Regions from separate parts of the Rhizobium sp. HT1-10 genome, predicted to be linked through region 2. Evidence: riboswitches for the same ligand, from Rfam matches in the RefSeq annotation. Region 2 holds a riboswitch; the other holds the start of a gene.

Region 1 (5,819 bases), on a different contig from region 2:
AGCGGTCGCCGCCGGATTCGCGGATGACGGGGGCGGATTCGCCTGTTATTGCCGCCTCGTTGACGGAGGCAACGCCTTCGATCACCTCGCCGTCGGACGGGATGATATCGCCGGCCTCGACCAGCACGACATCGCCGACCTTGAGGCTGGTGCCCGATACCATGATGTAGGCATCGCGGCTGCCACCCTGCAGCAGCTTGGCCTGGGTTTCCGTCCGCGACTTGCGCAGCGAGGCGGCCTGGGCCTTGCCACGGCCTTCGGCAACGGCCTCGGCGAAGTTGGCAAACAGCACCGTGAACCACAGCCAGATGTTGACCTGCAGCGAGAAGCCGAGATTGCTGCCGCCGGTGAGGAGATCGCGGATGAACAGCACGGTCGTCAGGAGCGAGACAGTTGCCACGACGAACATGACCGGGTTCTTGGACAGCGTCCGGGGGTTCAGCTTTGCGAACGCCCCGCCGATGGCGGGAATAAGGATGCGACTATCGAGGATACTCGCGGATTTTGCCTGGCTCATTGAGAGACTCCAGCGAAAGAGGAAGCGTGATCGGATGGGCCGGTCAGCCGTGAAGGATTTTGAAGGCGGCAAGCGCGACCAGCAGGATGGCCATCATCATCAGGATGACGTCCGTGGCCCGGGTCGTCCCGGCCGGCTCCCGCGCCGGCGAGCCGGAGCGGGAGCGTGTACGTTTGCGAAGCATGTGTCGCAGGATCATCGGACTGGCCTCAGAAGGTCTGGCCAGCGATCATCATCAGGTGCTCGATCACCGGTCCGAGCGCCAGCGCCGGGAAGAAGGTGAGACCCCCGACGATCACGATCGTGCCGACCAGCAGGCCGACGAACAGGGGACCATCGGTGGGAAACGTGCCTGCCGATGACGGCACGCGCTTCTTGGCGACCAGCGATCCGGCGATGGCGAGAGCGGGTATGATGACCAGGAAGCGACCCATCAGCATCGAGATGCCGAGCGTGACGTTGTACCAGGGCGTGTTGCCCGACAGGCCGCCGAAGGCAGAGCCGTTGTTGGCGGCCGTCGAGGTGTAGGCATAGAGGATCTCCGAGAAGCCGTGCGGGCCGGCTGTCCCGATCGCAGCGACCGCACTCGGCAGGACGCTGGCAATCGCCGTAAAGATCAGCATGGCCGTCGGCAGGCAGAGAATGGCGAGGATGGCCATCTTCATTTCCTTGGCCTCGATCTTCTTGCCGAGATATTCCGGCGTGCGACCGACCATCAGACCGGCAACGAAGATCGCGATGATCACGAACAGCACGATGCCGTAGAAGCCCGCGCCGACGCCGCCGACGATCACTTCGCCGAGCTGCATGTTGATGAGCGGGATGAGGCCGCCGAGTGCCGTGAAGCTGCCATGCATCGCATTGACCGCGCCGCAGGAAGCGGCCGTAGTGATGACTGCAAACAGCGAGGACAGAACCACGCCGAAGCGCACTTCCTTGCCTTCCATGTTGCCGCCGCCAAGACCGAAGGCGTGCATCAGCGGGTTGCCGGCAGCTTCAGCCCAGTAGGTCACGCCGACGCCGACGAGGAACAGGATGCCCATCGTGGCGAGGATCGCCCAGCCCTGGCGCTGGTTGCCGACCATCCGCCCGAAGACGTTGGTCAGGGCCGCACCGATGGCGAAGATGGATACCATCTGGATCAGGTTGGAGATCGCGTCAGGGTTTTCGAAGGGATGAGCGGAGTTGGCATTGAAGAAGCCGCCGCCATTGGTGCCGAGCATCTTGATGGCAAGCTGCGAGGCAACGGGGCCGACAGCGATTGTCTGCTGCGCGCCCTCCAGCGTCGTCGCGGTCACATAGGGGCCGAGCGTCTGCGGCACACCGAGATAGACGAAGGCGAGCGTCATGACGATGCAGATCGGCAGCAGGATGTAGAAGGTGGAGCGGGTCATATCGACCCAGAAATTGCCGATCGCCTTTCCGGAAGCGCGAGAAAACCCCCTGATCAGGGCAATGGCGATAGCCATGCCGGTTGCTGCGGACAGGAAGTTCTGAACAGTAAAGCCTGCCATCTGGGTGAGGTAGGACATCGTGCTTTCGCCGCCGTAGTTTTGCCAGTTCGTATTGGTGACAAAGCTGGTGGCGGTGTTGAACGACAGGTCCGACGGCACGGCGGCCATGCCGGCCGGGTTATACGGCAGGACGGCCTGCAAGCGCTGCAGGGCGTAGAGCACGAAGACGCCAAGAAGATTGAACATCAGCAGCGAGAACGCATAGGACGTCCAGTGCTGGTCTTCGCGTTCGCTGGTGCCGGCAACGCGGTAAAGCCCGCGCTCGAGAGGCCCGAGCACGATGGAGAGAAAAGTGCGCTCGCCCGCGAAGACGCGGGTCATGTAACCGCCGAGCGGTTTGACGAGCACGAGGACGATCCCGCAAAAGAGCAGGATCTGGAGCCATCCGTTGAGGGTCATGGGGTTATCTTTCAGTACCCGGCGCTGGGCAGGTCAGAAGCGCTCGGGGCGAATGAGGGCATAGGTGAGATAGACGGTCAGGAAGACGGTCACCGCACCGCTCAAGATGTAATCGAACAGCATGGGTTACTTCTCCTAGAGACGGTCGCAGGCTTTGGTGTAGACGAAGCAAAGCCCGAAAAAGATGATGACGATGGCAAGCATGGCGATATCCATCGCGCGCATGTCCTTCCAGTTTTCGAAAAGCAGGGAGCCACAGGGCTCTCATCCGGCGAGGAAACACGCGTTTCCCGCAACCAGGATATGCACCCGATCCGCATAAAGGTTCGAGACGGAAGACCGGGGTCCGGAATAAAAAAGCCATAAAGATTTTGGCTATCGACCATAGCCGGTCGCGGAGCATTTGCCGAAACGGAAGGGTGGCCGGCGGATCGGCTGGCGCCGGCAATCGATCCCATCAAGCCGATTTTGTTTTACAGACGCCTTGCAATTCCCGCCAAGCTCTGTTCTACCGGTGGCCATTACAGGGGTGCTCCGAAATGCCGGGGCTGAGATGTGGTCGCATGACCACGGACCCTCAAGCTGATCTGGATAATGCCAGCGGAGCGAGGTGAGCAATGTTTTCAGGCGCGCAGATTTCCCTATATCCGATGACCGACGATTTCGTCGCCGTCATCACCAAGGCCCTTGGTGCACTCGATCCCTACCGGGAACGGCTGCGCATTGAGACCGACGACCTCTCGACGCTGCTGGTCGGCACGCCCGACGTCGTGTTTGCAGCCATGCGCGATCTCTTCGTCGCAGCTGCCGCGAGCGGCAAGCATTGCGTCCTGCACGCGACCATCTCTCGCGGCTGCCCGGGCGAGCCGGACGATCCCATGTGCCAGACGCCGGAACTCACCGGCCCGATGGCACCGCTGGCCGAGCGCAAGGCCAAGGCGCTGGCAACCGTCGCCTCCGCCCCTCTCTCCGGCCAGGCCACATCCGCACAGCTGTCGCTTTATACGCTCGGCATCGACCAGCACATGGACGAGATCTATGGCTGCATCGATTTCCTAAAATCGTCGGGTGTTTTCAGCCGCTCTAAGAATTTCTGCACCAAGCTCAGCGGTGACGCGGCAGCGGTATTCGCCACGGTCGGAGAGGCACTGGTGCGCTTCGGGCCGCCCGCCGGCCATGTCACCATCGACCTGACGGTTTCGGCCAACAGCCCGTCGGCGCACTGACGCCAGCGACCGCTCTTCCCTGAATACGCCTGGATATTGTCATGCGAGCCAAGCTTGAGCGCGGTCTGCCCGCGTTGATTTCGATCGCCCTTCTGTTCCTGGCCTGGGAGGCCTATGCGCGACTGTCCGGCATCTCGCCGACCGCCCTGCCCGCCCCCTCCCGCGTTCTTGCCGAAGCATGGCAATACAGGCAGGCGCTGGCCGACAACACGCTTCCGACGCTCATGGCAACGCTGATGGGTTTTGCCCTGTCGCTGGTGGCGGCATTCGTGCTGTCGGTGGCGGTGGATTTCTCGGAACCGCTGCGGCGGGCCTTGTTTCCGATCTTCATCATCAGCCAGACCCTGCCGCTGGTCGCCATCGCGCCGCTGGTGGTGCTTTGGTTCGGCTTTGGGCTCGTTCCGAAGATCCTGCTGGTGGCGCTCGTCACCTTCTTCCCCATGCTGGTGGCGCTCACCCAGGGCTATGCCTCGACGGAAGAGGAAATAGAGCAGCTCCTGGCCTCGATGGCGGCGCCGAAATGGCGGCGCTTCCTGCTCGCGCGCCTGCCGTCGGCGCTGCCATACTTCTTCGCCGGCCTGCGCATCTCCATCACCTATGCCGTGGTCGGAGCGATCTTCGCCGAATATGCGGGGGCCGCCAAAGGTCTCGGCATCTATATCCTCAGCGCCAAGAACAATTTTCGCCCGGACCTGGTGCTTGCCGGGGTCATGGTCAGCTCTGTCCTGACACTCCTGCTATTCGGCCTGTCGCTGCTGGCCGCCTATCTCGTCATGCCGTGGTCGCGGGCAACGAAGGAGCGCAAGCGATGATCCCGCCGCGTCTCGAAATCCGCAACATCGCCAGCAGCTACGACGGCATGAAAGTGCTGAAAGACATCTCGCTCAGCGTAAAGCCCGGCGAATTCGTCTCGATCCTCGGTCCATCGGGTGCAGGCAAATCGACATTGTTCCGGCTGCTCACCGGCACCAAGAGCCCTGATGCCGGCGAGATCCGCGTCGATGGAAAAATGTTGGGCGACGCCTCTCCGGCCTTTGCCTTCATGCCGCAGCGCGATGCGCTGATGCCCTGGCGCAGCATCATCGACAACACGACGCTCGGCCTCGAGGTGCAGGGCATGAGCCGAAAGCAGGCGCGCAGCCGCGTCCAGCCGCTGTTTGCGGAATTCGGCCTTGCCGGCTTCGAGCAACACTATCCGGCGGGGCTTTCGGGCGGCATGCGCCAAAGGGCGGCCCTGCTGCGCACCATCGTGCAGGAACGGCCGATGCTGCTTCTCGACGAGCCCTTCGGCGCTCTGGATGCCCTGACACGGGCCGGCATGCAGCGCTGGCTCGAGGGCATGTGGATGCGCCACGACTGGACGGCAATGCTCGTCACCCACGACGTCCGGGAGGCGGTTTCCCTGTCGGATCGCATCTATCTGCTGTCCCCACGGCCGGCCGAAATCATTCGGGTCGTCGATATCCCGCTTGCGCGGCCGCGCGTGCTCGGCGGCACCGCCGGCGCCGAGGCGGCGGCGATCGAACATTCCATTCTTGAAACCTTGCTCAACCTCACAGAGGACATGAAACCATGAAATTGCCCATGCTCACCCGCCGCGCCACGCTTGCCTCCATGGCCGGGCTTGCGCTCCAGGCTCTGCCCCTCAAAGCCACGGCGGCTGACGCGGGAAAGGTCACGGTTGCGCTGGACTGGACGCCCAACAGCAACCATATCGGGCTCTTCGTGGCGCGCGACCGTGGCTTCTACAAAGAGGCCGGCATCGAGGTGGAAATCCTGCCCTATTCGGATACGTCGGCAGGGACGCTGGTCGCCAATCATGTCGCCGACTTCGGCATCGTCGGCTCGATCGGTCTGCTGACCCAGCATGCCGCCGGAGCCGATCTTGTGGGTACCTATGCTGTCGTTCAGACGGAAACCGGCCGGCTCATCGCCAATGCCGACCGGCCTGACATAACCCGGCCGCGAGACCTCGACGGGCGGCGTTACGGCGGCTTCGGCAGTGCCTGGGAGAATGCCCTGATCGGCTCGATCATTCGCGCCGACGGCGGCAAGGGCGAGTTCGAGACGATCACGCTCGGCACCTCGGCCTATCAGGCGCTGGACAGCGGTGCCGTGGACTTCACGCTAGAGGTTGCCACCTGGGAAGGTGTCGAGGTTGAG
Region 2 (5,819 bases):
CAAGGCGGGGTTCAGGCCGAGGCCGATATTCGTGAAGAGATCGAGATGGGCAAAGAGGTTGTTGTCCTGAAACACCAGCGATACCGGCCTGTCCGCAGGGCTCATCGCCGTCACGTCGACGCCGGCAAGGCGGATGCTGCCGCTGTCGGCGGTCTCGAAGCCGGCGAGCAGGTTGAGAAAGGTCGTCTTGCCGGAACCGGACGGTCCGGTGACGGCGATGATCCGCCCCTCCGGCAGGGTGCAGTCAAAGGCGAAATCGTGGCTGCCCAGCCGCAGCCGCACCTCAGACAGGACAAGATCGGAAGGAGACGTCACGGTGTGTTGCCTTTCTCGCGCTGCTCTCCCTGGCCTGCGGTTCCGGCCACCGTCAGCAGCAGGCAAAGGATGCCGAGAAGCAGGGCAAAGCCATCCGCGTCGTTGGTACGGTAGCTTCCGAGCCGGCTATACACCAGCCAGGGCAGGGTGACGAGATCGCCGGAGCCGAACAGCGCAACAGCGCCGAGGTCGCCCAGCGACAGTGCCATGGCAAAGGACAGAGCCGTCAGCAGCGGCTTGCGCAGCCCCGGCCAGTCGACGAAACGCAGGCGCGACAGGCCTGTGAGCCCGAGGCTGGCGGAGAGCCGGCCGGTGCGCTGGGTGTGAATGGCAAAGGCCGGCTCGACGACACGGATGACGAAGGGCAGCGCCATCAGCATGTTGATGCAGACGATGAGGCTTGCCGCGAACTGCGTCGGATCGCCAAACCGTCGCAGCGCCATGAACCAGCCTGTTGCCAGCACGATCGGGGGCGCCAAGAGCACGAGCGACGAGACCGCCCCCAGCGTCGAGCCGAAAAACCGCAGGCCGAGGTTCGCCCGCCGCCTGGAGGAGATGGCATAGCGGGCGCGCACGATCACCAGCGCGGCGAGGACGGCGAGCATCCCAGCGGCAAGCGCGATGGCGAGGCTTGTCAGCAACGCCTGCAGGAAGACCGGTTGGGTTACGAGCTTGCTAAGATCGGCTTCCAGGCCATGGGAGACGACGGAGACCAGCGGCAGGCCCACGAAGAGTGCGGCGCCGACCAGCAGCGCTCCGTCGGCAAAACGGGCCTGCGGACTTTGACCGTCGAGGCGGCGCGGCGGCCTACCGCTGGACACTCCGGCGTCCGCAGGTGCCGGCAGCAGCGCCATCACGGCAAGCACGCCGCCGGTGAGGGCGATCTGCAGCAGGGACAGCGCGACGGCACGGGCGGGATCGAAGTCGAACCGCAGCGACTGGTAGATGGCGACCTCGATCGTGGTTGCCGCCGGTCCGCCGCCGAGCATCAGCACCAGGGTGAAGCTGGTGGCGCAGAGCATGAAGATCAGTCCGGCAATGCCCGGGATGAGGCCTCGCAGCACAGGCCATTCGATGAAGCGGAAGACCGAGCCTGGCCGCATGCCGAGGCCGGAGGCCACCAGCCAGTATTCCGGCGGGACGCGTTCGAGGCCGGGCAGCATCAGACGCACGGCCAGCGGTAGGTTGAAGAAGACGTGGGCGAGCAAAATGCCGGACAGGCCGTAGATGCTGACCGGTTGCGCCAGACCCAGCGCCTGCATCGCGCCGTTGACGATGCCCTGCCGGCCCCAGATGCCGAGCAGGCCCATGGCGCCGATCAGCACCGGCAGGCCCATCGGCACCGCCATCAGCCGGATCATCCAGAGGCGGCCGGGAAAGCGGGGCTGGCGGGCCAGTGCCCGGGCGATCGGGATGCCCAAGACCACCGAAAGCAAGGTGGAGAGAACAGCCTGGAGAAGGGTAAAGCGCAGGATGCGCAGAAGATAGGGATCGAGTAGCGGCGCACTGTCCGTCGCCTCGATCCCGGCGGCGAGCAGGGCGCCGACGGCAAGGCCGATAAACAGCAGGATGCCGGCAAGGCTGATTGCCCCACCGGTCAGTGCCTGTTTTCGCTCGGGTGCCGTCAGCATCCAGGCTTTGTCAGTTGCCGCTGGTGGCGGTCAGCCATTCGTCGATCCAGGCCTTGCGGTTCTTGTCGACCTCGGCCGGGCTCATCAGGAAAGTCTTGGTCGGCACGACGAGCTTGCCGAAGGCGTCCGGCAGCGGCTCCGAGGTGGCGGAGACCGGCATCATCCAATTGTTGGTGGGGATGATATCCTGGAAGCCGGGGGTGATCATGAATTTCAGGAAGTCGCGGGCGAGCTCCTGGTTCTTGGACGTCTTCGTCAGGCCTGCCACTTCGATCTGGATGTAATGACCTTCCGAGAAGGATGCCGCCTGGTAGCGGTCGGTCTTGTCGGCGATCATGTGATAGGCCGGCGAGGTCGTGTAGGAGAGCACCATCGGTGCCTCGCCCTTGGTGAAGAGGTCATAGGCTTCCGACCAGCCGGGGGTGACCGTCAGGATGCGGCCCTTCAGCTTCTTCCACGCTTCCGCCGACTTGTCGCCATAGACGGATTTTACCCAGAGCAGAAGGCCGAGGCCGGGCGTCGATGTGCGTGGATCCTCGATGACGATCTTCTGGGTGGGATCGCCCTCGACCAGTTCCTTCAGGCTCTTCGGCGGGTTCTTGATGGTCTGGGTGTCGTAGACGACGGCGAAGTGGCCGTAATCATAGGGCACGAAGACATCGTCCTTGAAGTCGCCGGGCAGTTTCACGGCGGATGTGTCGATACCGGCGGGCTCGAACAGGCCGGTGTCCTTGGCTTCGTCGACGAGATTGGTGTCGAGACCGAGGACCACGTCGGCCTTTGTGTCCTTGCCCTCGAGCTTCAGGCGCGACAACAGGGCGACGCCGTCGGTGACGGCCACGTAGTTGACGGTGCAGCTGCAGGTCTTCTCGAAAGCGGCCTTGACCTTGGGGCCGGGGCCCCAGTCGGCGGTGAAGCTCTCATAGGTATAGACGGTGAGCGTCTTGTCGGCCGCCTGGCTGGCGGTTGCGGTCAAAAGGCTCGCGCCGGCCGCCAGAATCAGGCCGGCCATCCATGTCGTCAGTGATCGGGTGGGCATTGCAGCGCCTCCTCCTTGGTTGGTGTTGTCACGGAGAATAGGCGCTATGATTTTCGCGCGTCTAATCCCTCCGCCGGTGTTAACCGGATCAGGTTCCGCGGGTTGGCCGGTGAAGGCCTCTCAGCCAGATGTCCTGATGGACATAAGGCACCCCGTTAGAGCGACGAGAGATGTAGCCGGGCGGCCGGCCGATGGCAAGAGGGCGTTTCCCCTATTGGTAGCGTGCTTATGGCTCGTTACTCAGCGGCATGGGCGGCAGCCGACGGATCGACCTTCTGGATGGCGGTCGCGCCCGGCAACTGGACGTTCTTCAGGCAGATCGCCGTCACCAGGCCCACGAGGCAGATGCCGGCAGCAGTCAGGAACAGCGGGTTGAAGGCGGCGGCGTAGGCTTCGGCGACGGCCTCGCGGGTGGCCTCCGGCAGGCTCGCCATCATTTTCGGGGTCACTTCCTCGATATTGGCGATGCCGGGGATCGACAGGCCCACATGCAGCAAACTAGAGCCGATAATGGCGCCGTAAATGGAAATGGCGATCGAGGCGCCGCCCATGCGCGACAGGGTGACGGCACCCGTGGCGGCGCCGATGTCGCGGCTGGGTGCGGCGTTCTGGATGCCGATGACCGGCACCTGCTGGGCAAGGCCTATGCCGATGCCGTGCAGCAGCATCAGCGCGCCGATCAGGTAGACCGGCGTGCCGGCATGCACCTGCGACAGCGCCGCGAAGGCAATCATGCTGCAGGCGGCGCTGCCGATGGCGAAGGGCTTGTAGCGGCCGGTGGCCGAGATCAGCCGTCCGGCCGACAGCGAGCCGCAGACGATGCCGCCGGTCAGAAGAATGAACAGCAGGCCGGCGACGGAAGGCGAAAGTCCCGTCGTCGTTTGCAGGAACAGCGCGAAATAGTTGACCATGCCGATGGCCACGGCGCCGCTGGTCAGCGAGGTGATCAGTAGCAGCCCGAAGGTCGGGTTGCGAAACAACTGCATCGGCACGATCGGTTCCGGCGCGCGGCGCTCGATGAAGACCCAGGCGACGGCGCAGACGATGCCGACGCCGATGATGCCAAGCACGCCCGGCGACAGCAGCGAGCCGAACAGCTGCGTTCCGTCGGCGGCGAGCACGATGCAGGTGGTCGTCATGGCCAGAGCGATGGCGCCAGCATAGTCGATGCGTGGCTTGCGCGCGGGCTTGCGATAGGGGAGCATGGTAATGAGACCGGCGAGCACGATAAAGCCGATCGGAATGTTGACCAGGAAGATCGAGCGCCAGCCGAACAGGTCGCTCATCGTACCGCCGAGCACCGGGCCGATGGCGCCTGACGCCATCAGCACGAGGCTCGAATAGCTCTGGTAGCGGGCCCGTTCGCGCGGTTCGAACAGGTCGGCATTGATCGAGAAGATTGACACGAGGATGCCGCCGCCGCCCAGCCCCTGGAGGACACGGGCGGCAATCAGGGTGTTCATCGACACGGCGAGGCCGCAGATGGCCGAGCCAACGGTGAAGATGGCGATGGCCGTGATCATGACATACTTGCGGCCGAACAGATCGCCGAGCTTGCCGTAGACCGGCATGACGGCACTCAGCGACAGAAGGTAGGCCGAGCCGATCCAGCCAAAGCGCTCGAGATGGCCGAACTCGCCGACGATGGTCGGCAGCGCCGTTGAGACGATCTGGTTGTCGAGCATCGCCATGAACATGGCGACCATCAGGAATAGATAGAGGATCAGCCGCCGACGGGGATCCGTCACGAGGGGCGCAGGCGTGGTTTGCATGTCCATGATGAGTATCCAGCGAGAATGACCGACATATGTGCTAACAGCATATATCTGTCAAGAGCACTTTAATGCATTCTGCATGTTCAATTTTCCGAGAGGAGCTGTTACATTGGCTAGATGACATCAGTTGTGAAGACAGAAGAGCCGGCTTCAGACGCGACGCAGGAGGAGATGATCCTGCGGATCGGCCAGGTGATGACGCGCATGCGCCTGATGACGGGCCGCCGGATGATCAGCCGGCTGGCGATCCAGAACGTGGCGCCGGACCTGGAACTGTCGCATCTCGACGTGCTCGATGCCGTCAGGCGGGCAGAGGCCGCTGGCGAAGTGACTGTCGGCTCGGTCGCCGAGATCATGCGTATCGATCCGTCACGGGCGAGCCGCATCGTTGCCGAGATGGTGACGCGCGGCGTGCTGCGCCGAAAGGCTTCGCAGGCGGATGCCCGGCGCATCGTCGTCGTCATGACGGCGCTTGGCCAGCGGCTTCTGGCGGAAGTGCAGGCGCAGAAGCGGGCGCTGATCGGCGACATCGTCGGCGACTGGTCGGAGGCGGACCTCGAACTGTTCTCGCGGCTGTTCGACCAGTTCATCGGCGGCTTCGAGCAGGCGTTCAAGGCCCGCTACCGCGAATCGGAGGACTGAACCCCTCATTTCGCCGATGACGGGCTGCCGCTCTTCCCTATCGACCCGTGTTTGCGCTATGGGCTTGCCCATGACCTCATCCACCTTCACGATCCTGCTCGGCGGGGCGCTGCACCTGACCGAGCGGCTCAAAGCTGCGGTCGCGGATAGCCGCTTCATCGCAGCCGATGGCGGCATGCGCCATGCGCAGGCGCTCGGCGTGATGCCGGAGCTGTGGGTCGGCGATTTCGATTCCACGTCAGCAAACCTCGGCCTTGCCTTCCCCGACGTGCCCCGTCAGCCCTATCCGGCGGCCAAGGCCCAGACGGACGGCGAGATCGCCATCGAGGAGGCGATCCGCCGCGGTGCCCGGCGCCTGGTGCTCGCTGGCGCCCTGGGCGGGGAGCGCTCCGATCATGCATTGGCGCTGCTGCTCTA

Evidence for each region. Region 2 has a riboswitch for thiamine pyrophosphate ahead of thiB (thiamine ABC transporter substrate binding subunit). Riboswitches for the same ligand answer to the same signal wherever they lie in the genome.
Region 1: another riboswitch for thiamine pyrophosphate. It lies ahead of VH564_RS18505 (YkoF family thiamine/hydroxymethylpyrimidine-binding protein); the one in region 2 lies ahead of thiB (thiamine ABC transporter substrate binding subunit).

Annotation. Positions count from the first base shown of each region.
Region 1 is NZ_JBCEBQ010000007.1:269,380-275,198, reverse strand. It holds gene kdpB (potassium-transporting ATPase subunit KdpB) at 1-517, opposite strand, end outside; gene VH564_RS18520 (hypothetical protein) at 561-701, opposite strand; gene kdpA (potassium-transporting ATPase subunit KdpA) at 727-2,430, opposite strand; gene kdpF (K(+)-transporting ATPase subunit F) at 2,464-2,553, opposite strand; TPP riboswitch at 2,946-3,057, shown strand; gene VH564_RS18505 (YkoF family thiamine/hydroxymethylpyrimidine-binding protein) at 3,048-3,656, shown strand; gene VH564_RS18500 (ABC transporter permease) at 3,698-4,468, shown strand; gene VH564_RS18495 (ABC transporter ATP-binding protein) at 4,465-5,232, shown strand; gene VH564_RS18490 (ABC transporter substrate-binding protein) at 5,235-5,819, shown strand, end outside.
Region 2 is NZ_JBCEBQ010000002.1:218,019-223,837, reverse strand. It holds gene VH564_RS06140 (ATP-binding cassette domain-containing protein) at 1-315, opposite strand, end outside; gene thiP (thiamine/thiamine pyrophosphate ABC transporter permease ThiP) at 312-1,946, opposite strand; gene thiB (thiamine ABC transporter substrate binding subunit) at 1,957-2,985, opposite strand; TPP riboswitch at 3,034-3,150, opposite strand; gene VH564_RS06125 (MDR family MFS transporter) at 3,222-4,763, opposite strand; gene VH564_RS06120 (MarR family winged helix-turn-helix transcriptional regulator) at 4,878-5,402, shown strand; gene VH564_RS06115 (thiamine diphosphokinase) at 5,473-5,819, shown strand, end outside.